DNA from 3 places in the Microbulbifer sp. YPW1 genome. Region 3 is predicted to be linked to each of the others. Evidence: predicted binding sites of a transcription regulator. Region 3 holds the regulator's gene; each other region holds the start of a gene.
The links. The regulator LexA, encoded in region 3, represses DNA repair genes until DNA is damaged. The targets are predictions, from matches to a motif close to ACTGTNTNTANANACAGT.
Positions count from the first base shown of each region.

Region 1: uvrD (DNA helicase II) is a predicted target of LexA. The motif match lies at 2,030-2,047, and genes of this name have one in related genera.
Region 2: recA (recombinase RecA) is a predicted target of LexA. The motif match lies at 1,997-2,014, and genes of this name have one in related genera.

Region 1 covers NZ_CP055157.1:1,598,317-1,601,593, forward strand. Annotated here, with positions in the region: gene HUW35_RS06755 (DUF4153 domain-containing protein) at 1-756, opposite strand, end outside; gene hexR (transcriptional regulator HexR) at 769-1,623, opposite strand; gene uvrD (DNA helicase II) at 2,079-3,277, shown strand, end outside.
Region 2 covers NZ_CP055157.1:3,034,905-3,038,181, forward strand. Annotated here, with positions in the region: gene HUW35_RS12310 (prolyl oligopeptidase family protein) at 1-265, shown strand, start outside; gene HUW35_RS12315 (MaoC/PaaZ C-terminal domain-containing protein) at 448-1,335, shown strand; gene HUW35_RS12320 (CinA family protein) at 1,419-1,931, shown strand; gene recA (recombinase RecA) at 2,069-3,100, shown strand; gene HUW35_RS12330 (regulatory protein RecX) at 3,103-3,277, shown strand, end outside.
Region 3 covers NZ_CP055157.1:3,630,554-3,633,830, forward strand. Annotated here, with positions in the region: gene topA (type I DNA topoisomerase) at 1-408, shown strand, start outside; gene HUW35_RS14745 (DUF6586 family protein) at 417-959, shown strand; gene HUW35_RS14750 (hypothetical protein) at 1,132-1,386, shown strand; gene lexA (transcriptional repressor LexA) at 1,514-2,122, opposite strand; gene HUW35_RS14760 (TIGR00730 family Rossman fold protein) at 2,369-3,010, shown strand; gene HUW35_RS14765 (DUF6763 family protein) at 3,182-3,277, opposite strand, start outside.

The sequences.
Region 1 (3,277 bases), 2.0 Mb from region 3:
AAACGGCAGGGTGGCGAGAAACACAATGGTGAGTACCGCCAGCAGCGGCAGCAGTGCCAGCAGCATGGTGCGCAGCAGGCGCTTCAGGGTGAGCACGAAACTCTGCTGGGAGCGGAACAGGATGGCGCCGCAGCCCGCCACCAACCAGGTCACCGGAAAGATAAACCACTCTTCGCGGAACAGGTCGTGGAAGAAGTCTACGCCGACCAGTTTGAACAGTGCCTGCCACAGCTGCAGGATCAGCCAGAAGATACCGGCGAAGACCAGGGTCAGTGCTGCGGTCAGTGCGTTGTCCCAGGAGTAGTGGAAAAGACCGCTGTATTCGGGCTTCTTCAGGCGCTGTACGCCGGTGGCGCTGGCGCGCAGCATAAACGCGAGGATAAACGTGGCGATCGCCATGGTGATGGAGAATTCCACCGGCCAGTCGCAGCGGATCTGGTCTGCAGGTGTGCACTGGTAACCCTGGTACAGCCCGAGCAGTGCCAGCAGGAGTGCGTATCCGCCGATAATCCACCAGTAGCTGTGGGTCAGGCGCGGGGCAATGCTGATGATGACCAGTGGCGGGATGGCGAGGGTGATGGTGTAACACAGGAATTGCCACACCGGTGACCAGGCTTCGACCGCAGCCGAGGATTTCAGTGCGTAGAGCACCAGCCCCTGCAGCAGTGCGGCAATCAGGATCAGGCGCTTTTCGCTGAAGCCAAGATCGGAATCATTCCGCTCGTTTTCTGTCACTTCGCTGCTGCTTCCCTGCATTTCGCGTCCCGGTCAGTGCTTTTCCTCACGCAAGTTATACAGGCCCTTTTTCAGCTTGAGCAGGTGTTCCTGCAGCTGGGGGCCCTTGCGCTGGGCGACGCCGATGGCAAGTACGTCGATCACTACCAGGTGGGCGATGCGGGAGGAAAGCGGGGTGTACAGCTCGATATCCTCTTCCACATCCACTTCCAGGGGGATACTGGCCTGGCGGGTCATGGGGGAGCCGCTGGGGCCGAGGCCGATAACGGTGGCGCCCTGCTGTTTGGCCATTTCCATGGAACGCAGCAGGGAGGAGGTGCGACCGCTCTGGGAGATAGCGACCACCACATCGCCGGGCTGCATGCTCATGGCGGACATGCTCTGCATGTGGTGGTCGGAGTGGGCGGCGGTGGCCATCTGCAGGCGGAAAAATTTGTGCTGGGCGTCGGCAGCGACCGCACCGGAGGCGCCAAAGCCGAAGAACTCCACCCGCTTGGAGGCGGCGATGGCGGACACGGCCGCTTCCAGGGCGCGCCCGTCGATCTTGTCGCGCACGTTCAACAGGGTGTCGACGGTGGAGTCGAAGACCTTGCGCTTGTATTCGGCGATGGTGTCGGTTTCGGTAACGGCGATCTGGCCGAAGCTGGGGCTGGAGGCCAGTTGCTGTGCCAGGTTGAGCTTGAATTCCTGGAAGCCGGAACAGCCGACGGCGCGGCAGAAGCGCACCACGGTGGGCTCACTCACCTGGGCTTCGGTGGCGAGATCCACTATCCGCATATGAATGATTTCGCCGGGATTGGCGAGGATGTATTCGGCGACCTTGCGCTCCGATTTCCGCATGGCGCTCAGCTGTTCGCTGATCCGCTGCGTGACTTCCGCTGGCTTCACGACACTACCTTCTATGGTTCAAGCTGTGCAGTTTAGCGGCATGGCGGGGTGCTGGCGAGCCTTGGCTTGTTTTGGCGTTGGTGGCGGTAGTGATGCCGGTGGGCCTATGCGGGACACGCCGTGAACCCATCCCTGGGGGCTCTTCCGCGAGGTCCCTCTCGCGGAAGGTCCCGCATAGGCCCACCGGCACCACCACCTTCGCTTCGGGTCTCTGAGTTTTGGGCAAATTTTGCGAGTCAGACAGGACTCGAATGCTAAGGGGCTGATACCGGATATAGCTTTGCGGGACCGTCTGCGGCCAGGACGGCCGCAGCCGAGCCCCCAGGGATGGGTTCACGGCGTGTCCCGCAAAGCTATATCCGGTAGCAGGCCCGCCACCGAACCTTATTCGGGCGCACCACAAAACCCTGTTTATATACCCAGTTATCCCAAAACCCCTGATACAATCCGCCCCCATGGACGTATCTGAACTCTTAGACCCCCTCAACGACCCCCAGCGCGAAGCCGTCGCGGCGCCGCCGGGCAATCAACTGGTTCTGGCTGGCGCCGGCTCGGGCAAGACCCGCGTGCTGGTGCACCGTATCGCCTGGCTGATGCAGGTGGAGGGGGCATCGCCCTACTCCATTATGGCAGTGACCTTCACCAACAAGGCCGCACGCGAGATGCGCGGGCGCATCGAGGAGCTGCTGGGGGTAAATACCTTCGGCATGTGGGTGGGCACTTTCCACGGGCTCGCCCACCGCCTGCTGCGCGCCCACTGGCAGGAAGCGAAGCTGCCACAGAACTTCCAGATCCTCGACAGCGACGACCAGCTGCGTCTGATCAAGCGGGTGCAGAACGAACTGGGGTTGGACGACAAGAAGTGGTCCCCGCGGGAGACCCAGTGGTGGATCGGCGCCCAGAAAGATGAGGGCATCCGCCCGCAGTATATCCAGCTGACCGGCGATCCCTGGCTGCAGACCATGGTGCGGATTTACAGCGCCTACGAAGAGGCCTGCCAGCGCGCCGGGGTGGTGGATTTTGGCGAGCTACTGTTGCGCGCACACGAGCTGTTGCTCAACAACGACAGCATTCTCGCCCACTATCGCCGCCGCTTCCCGTTCATCCTGGTGGACGAGTTCCAGGATACCAACACCATTCAATACGCCTGGCTGCGCCTGCTCGCCGGCGATCAGTGCTGTATCACCGCGGTGGGCGACGACGACCAGTCCATTTACGGCTGGCGCGGCGCCAAGATCGAGAATATCCAGCACTTCGAGGCCGACCTGAAAGGTGTGCAGACGGTGCGCCTGGAGCAGAACTACCGCTCCACCAGCACCATCCTCAACGCCGCCAACGCGGTCATCGCGCACAACTCCGGCCGTCTCGGCAAGGAGTTGTGGACCGAGGGTGACAAGGGCGAACCTATCTCGCTCTACTCCGCCTACAACGAACAGGACGAGGCGCGCTTTATTGTCGAGCGTATCCAGGACTGGGTGCGCGACGGTAATCGCCATGACAGCGTGGCAATCCTGTATCGCTCTAACGCCCAGTCTCGGGTTTTAGAAAGCGCTCTGCGCGATGTTTTGCCTTACCGTATTTATGGTGGACTAAGTTTCTACCAGCGCAAAGAAGTAAAAGATGCGCTTTCTTACATGCGCCTGATCACTAACCG
Region 2 (3,277 bases), 600 kb from region 3:
ACACAACGTGAGTGCGGGCGTGTCCTACCCGGCCACCCTGGTGACTACAGCGGATCACGATGATCGCGTGGTACCGGCGCACTCCTTCAAGTTCGCCGCGGAACTGCAGTCCAAGCAGCAAGGTGCCGCCCCCACCCTGATCCGTATCGAGACCAATGCGGGCCATGGCGCGGGCACACCGGTCTCCAAGACCATCGAGCAGTACGCGGATATCTTCGGCTTCACCCTGTTTAATATGGGCGTTTCCGAACTGCCCGGCAGCTGATCCCCGGTTTATTGCTATCCTTAACAAAGCCCGGCACCTGCCGGGCTTTGTCATTTTTCAGGCATCAACGGTAGGCAAAATGGTCGGCGGGGTACCGCTGTGGCCCGGATTCGACTTATGATGCAGAACTGACCAGTCTTATGCCCAGATTTTCCACTGCAGCCGAAGTAGCAAGCAGGCCTATGCCCTTACAGATTCAACTCAATGCCCGTCCGGCAGTGCTGCCGCTCTATTTCCGTGCGCTCACCGCGCGCAAGCGGCGCCAGGTATCCGGCGGGGACGAAGCGGTGCTCGCTACCGTGCGACTGCGGCAACAGGCGATCGACAGTGCGCAACTGCGTGAGTATCGCGAGGTCTGTGGTTTTGGCAGCGGGCCCTCGGTTCCCGCCACATACCCCTTCGTACTCGCTATGCCGCTGCATCTGAAATTGCTGGTTTCCGATGCCTTCCCTTTTCCTGTGCTGGGGGTGGTGCATGTGCGCAACCAGATCAGCCAGTACCGGCGTTTGCAGGAAAGTGACCGACTGGATATCCGCTGCGATCTGGGCGCCCCGAGTGCCGTGAAGCGGGGGTATGAGTTCGATCTCCGCACCCGGGTCTACGTGGCCGGCGAGTTGGTGTGGGAATGTGCAAGCACCCTGTTGGCGAGGGCTGCGCACAGCGGCGCTGTTCGGCCAACCCGCGCGTCTTTCGCCGAGCGCGGGGACATTGACCCCGACGGAACAGTCGAGTGGCCGGTGCCGGCGGATATTGGCCGGCGTTATGCCAGGGTCTCCGGTGACAGGAATCCGATTCACCTGTTTGCCTCCACGGCCAAACTATTCGGTTTTCCCCGTGCCATCGCCCACGGTATGTGGCTGAAGGCGCGCTGTCTCGCGGCGCTGGAGAAGACCGCCCCAGCCGATCCACTGTTTGACCGGTTTCGCTTCGGTGTCGAGTTTAAAAAGCCGGTGCTGCTGCCTTCGCAGGTCTCCCTGCTGCACACCCGGGATGACGATCTGCTGAGGTTCAGTCTCACCGGTGAGGAGAGCCGGCGCGCGCATCTCTGTGGGCGTATTGAGGCCATCTAGCCTGTTATTTACTGTTTGCGTAAACTCGGGCCCACGCTGATAGGTCGGAGTGATGACCTGTTGATTGTGGCTAAGGAGTGAGTGTGGATTCTGAAATCCGGCAATTGGCAGCCAGCCTGGGGCGCGCGCTTCAGAGCCTCGGTTGGAAAGTGACTGCGGCCGAGTCGTGTACCGGTGGTGCCGTCGCCGCGGCCATCACCTCCGTTGCAGGGGCTTCCGCCTGGTTTGAGGGCTCGGTGGTGTCCTATGCAGATCGTATCAAACGGGAATTTCTCAGTGTCGACCAGAAAGATCTGGAGGAGCTCGGTGCGGTCAGCGAGTCGGTAGTACGGCAGATGGCCGTGGGCGTGTTCAACCGCCTGGATGCAAATCTGGCGGTGGCGGTGAGCGGTATCGCCGGGCCCGATGGCGGCAGCGAGGAAAAACCAGTTGGCACCGTCTGGATCGCCTGGGCCCATGGCGAGGGCCAGGAGCCAGTCAAGGTGGACGCTCGGTGTATGCATTTCACCGGCAGTCGCGCGGATATCCAGGCGCAGACTGTAGTCGCGGCGCTGCAGGGCATGCTGGATATTGCGGAGTCTCACCGCACCAGCTGATTCCTGCTATCTCTGAATTCAGGCACCGGGAACGAGTTCCCGGCGCCGACCATCAATTCCGGATTACTGGTTGCTTATACAGTAATTTTTCTCTAAGCTCCCTCCCATAACCAATCTTCAAGTACACGGGAAGGGTCATGGATTCCAACAAAGACAAGGCTTTACAGGCGGCGCTGTCACAGATCGAGCGTCAGTTCGGCAAGGGCACCGTCATGCGCATGGGGGATAAAGAGCGCGTGCGTATCCCCGCGATCTCCACCGGTTCCCTCGGCCTGGACGTGGCACTCGGCATTGGCGGCCTGCCTCGCGGTCGTATTGTTGAGATCTACGGACCTGAATCCTCTGGTAAAACCACTCTGACCCTGCAGGTCATTGCGGAAGCCCAGCGCAAGGGCGGCACCTGTGCCTTTGTAGATGCGGAGCACGCTCTCGACCCGATTTACGCGGAGAAGCTTGGTGTCAACGTTGACGAGCTGATCGTATCCCAGCCGGATACCGGTGAGCAGGCCCTGGAAGTGGCCGATATGCTGGTGCGCTCCGGTGCTGTCGATGTACTGGTTGTGGACTCCGTTGCCGCGCTGACCCCGCGCGCTGAGATCGAAGGTGAAATGGGCGATTCCCACGTCGGCCTGCAGGCGCGACTGATGTCCCAGGCACTGCGCAAGCTCACCGGTAACATCAAGAATACCAACACCCTGTGTGTATTCATCAACCAGATTCGTATGAAGATCGGCGTGATGTTCGGTTCTCCGGAAACCACCACCGGCGGTAACGCACTGAAGTTTTACTCCTCTGTACGTCTGGATATCCGTCGTATCGGCTCGGTAAAAGAGGGCGACGAAGTCGTCGGTAACGAGACGCGGGTGAAGGTGGTCAAGAACAAGGTGGCCCCGCCATTCAAGCAGACCGAATTCCAGATCATGTACGGCGAGGGGATCAACCTGCTGGGCGAGATCGTCGATTACGGTGTGAAGATGGGCCTGGTGGACAAGGCCGGTGCCTGGTATAGCTACAAGGGCGACAAGATCGGCCAGGGCAAGGCCAATGCGGTCAAGTTCCTCAAGGAAAATGTTGATATCCGCAACGATATCGAATCCCAGCTGCGCGCCCAGCTTCTGGGTGACGTAGTCGCCGCACCGGCGGAAGAAGTGGAAGCCGCGGAAGACTGATTTTGTCTTTTCCCCAAGATACTGTCGGCGGCGGGGCAAGCTTGCCGTCGACAGATTCCCCCGAAGATACCCCATCCCCCGTCGAAGCCTTCCAGGCACTATTCAGCAGTGCACTGGAATTGCTGTCCCGTCGTGAACATTCCTGTCAGGAATTGCGCCAGAAACTTGCTGCCAAGC
Region 3 (3,277 bases):
TATATCCTGCGCGATGGCGCCTCGGGCCTGTTCCTGGCGGCGAGCCAGTTCCCCAAAAACCGGGAGACTCGCGCACCGCTGATCAAGGAACTGCTGCCGCACAAAGACGAGATTGACCCCAAGTACAGCTTCCTGTTTTCGGCTCCCACCGAGGACAACGAGGGTCGCGACACAGTGGTCCGTTTCAGCCGCAAGACTCAGGAGCAGTACGTCCAGAGTGAGGAAGAGGGCAAGGCGACCGGCTGGAAGGCCTTCTATCGCGACGGTAAATGGCAGGTAGAGGCACCGGCCAAGAAAGCGCCCGCGAAGAAAAAAGCAGCCGCCAAAAAAGCACCTGCCAAGAAAAAGGCCGCAGCGAAAAAGGCCCCGGCCAAGAAGGCTGCAGCCAAAAAAGCCCCGACAAAGTAGGTTGCCCTGTGAGTAATCCGTATACGGGTACCGTGGCATCGGCCCTGCGTCGATGCCAGCTGATCCTTCAGTCTCCTGCGCCAGCGGCGGAACAGTCCAACCCGCTGTCGCCGGAGTCGCTCTATGAGAGTGCCCTGTGCCAGGGCGCGCTGCTGCAATTGTGGCGCGCCTACCGGGCGTTTCTGGCGGAGCAGGGGCATCAGTTGCAGCTGGGCTTTGCGCCCGGCGGTGAGCCGGAAACCGCGCATGCACTGGCGCAGCTGGTGGCCTCGCGTGGCAAGTTCAGTGCCGAGGTCAACGAGCTGGTCAGCCTGGCGGAGAATCCCGACAGCTGGTTCCAGGGGCTGGAAGCAGCCTGGCGGGCCCTGTGGCATCCTGCCGGGGGCGCGGTCCAGTCGCCCGCGGATTCTACCGGTGCGCAAAGCCTGATCCCTGTGCGGCAGCTGGATACTCGCGCGCCCGAAGCCCTGAATCGGGATTCCCTTGAGGAGTGGCTCCGGGCCCTGAATGAGCTGGTCCAGCGTCAGCGTGCCCACGGCCAGGAGTGGTAACTCCCACCATCAATGGCCCAGTTGAGGGCCAAGCCTGCCCGGCCCCGCCACTGATTAATCATTTGCCGCTGTGTTACACTGGCCTCAAATCACGCCGCGCCCGGTACCTGGTCGCGCTCTCGGATATGCGGGTGGCCGGTGTGAGGTAATTGAGAAGTAATTGGAGAAATGAATGTCTTCTGAGACCTACGAAATCATCGAGTTGTCCAATGGTGATGTAGCGCTGCGACGCGCTGGTCACAAAGAGGACCCGCTGGTGCGTATCCATTTCTCTGAGGAGAGTCTCGAGTTTCTGCGCGAGCACAAGATTGCCATTGCGCGGGCCATGCTTGAGGCCGGCATCGAGGCGGTACAGGATATCAATGAGCTGGAGCCGGAACCCTTCGAAGAAGAGGAAGTGGATATTACCGAGCACACCATCCACTGACGCAGCCTGCGAGTTTCGGGAAGCTGCGGGTAGTGGATACCTGTACTTTGGCCAGACATAAAAAAACAGGGCAATGGCCCTGTTTTTTTATGTCTGCTTTTTACTGTTTATGGCGAATCATGTGCCATTACAGGGGGTTCTGGCGAATGACGCCAACAGCCAGCCCCTCGATCGCGAAGTTTCTGTCGCGCATGTCTACCTCAATAACGTTGAAGTCCTCGTTCTCGGGCAGCAGCTGTACGGTTGCCTGATTTCCGCGGCGCTTGAAGCGTTTCACCGTCACTTCATCTTCGATACGTGCAACCACGATCTGACCGTTGCGAATGTTCTCTGTGCGCTGCACGGCCAGCAGATCACCGTCGAGGATGCCGGCGTCTTTCATGCTCATTCCGTGAACCCGCAACAGGTAATCTGCGGGAGGGTGGAAGAACTCTGCCGGAATCTCGCAGTACTCCTCGATATTCTCTTCCGCCAGGATCGGATTACCGGCGGCTACCCGGCCGACGATCGGCAGGCCGCTGTGATAGTCGGGAATGCGAATGCCGCGCGAGGCACCGGCAACCATCTCGATGGCCCCTTTGCGCGCGAGTGCCTTGAGGTGCTCTTCCGCCGCATTGGGGGAGCGGAAGCCCAGTTCCTGGGCAATTTCAGCCCGGGTAGGTGGGTAACCGGTATCGTCCAGGTAACTTTTGATCAGCTCCAGTACCTGTGCCTGGCGGGCGGTGAGATTTGTCATGGGCGCGTTCCTGTTGTTTCCGGAGTTATTCCCGGCATCTGTTCCTGGAGTCCGGTGTCTGTATTTATATACAGTTGCTGTGATTATATACAGATTTGGCGGGTGCGCAATCTTCCGGGGGCGGCGCCTGATTACTGCTAGACTTGAATGGCCCTGAGGCGGTTTATGTCTGCAGTTCCAGGCCGCAGGCCTCAACGGTTGGATTAAGTCGTGCAGGGCTGCGAATAGCGATAATGGAGAAGGCATATGCTGGATGCAAAAATGCCGGAAGCGTGGCGTGTGCTGCGCATTCAATCGGAACTCGTCGACGGTATCGAACGCCTGATTACCCTCAAAGGCGCGGTGACGGTTTTTGGCAGTGCAAGGTTTCCCGAAGATACGAACGAGTATCAGCAGGCCATGCGTCTTGGTGAGCTGTTGGCGAGTGAGGGTATCCCCGTGATTACCGGCGGAGGTCCGGGAATAATGGAAGCGTGCAACCGCGGCGCTTTCACTCAGTCCGGCGCTTCTATCGGCCTCAATATAGAGCTGCCTTTTGAGCAGACCCCAAACCCCTATCTGGATATCAGCCTGAACTTTCGCTATTTCTTCGTGCGCAAGTTTATTTTCGTCAAACACGCAGTGGGCTTTATCGCCATGCCGGGTGGATACGGCACACTCGATGAATTGTTTGAAGCGCTAACCCTGGTGCAGACGCAGAAAGTCCGACGCTTTCCCATTGTGCTGGTAGGAAAACAGTACTGGTCGGGCCTGGTAAATTGGATGGTGGATACGCAGCTTGCGCGGAATTGCATTGATGCGAGTGATCTCGAGCTGTTCAGGTTGGTGGATACCGTCGATGAGGCGGCAGAAATCATTGTCGAATATATTCGCGAGCGCGATGATTGAGGGTGAGCAACCGATCAAGGATCAGTGCCTGCTATTCGGAGAGGTCGATATCGGTAGTGTGCAGAAGTTGATGCTTCATGTTCGAGCGCAGGATTTTGGGTTCGTTCTTTTCCTTGGGAAGCGAAAGAACCCATTTGCCGCGGTTAACCTGAATCGGATTTGACCGCGGCCTCAGAAGCCCTCGTCGGTCCCCGGAAACGATTCGCCTTCCAGCCGATCGATAGCGCTCTGGGCGGGTGAGAAGAGGGGGCTGGTGAAGCCAGAATC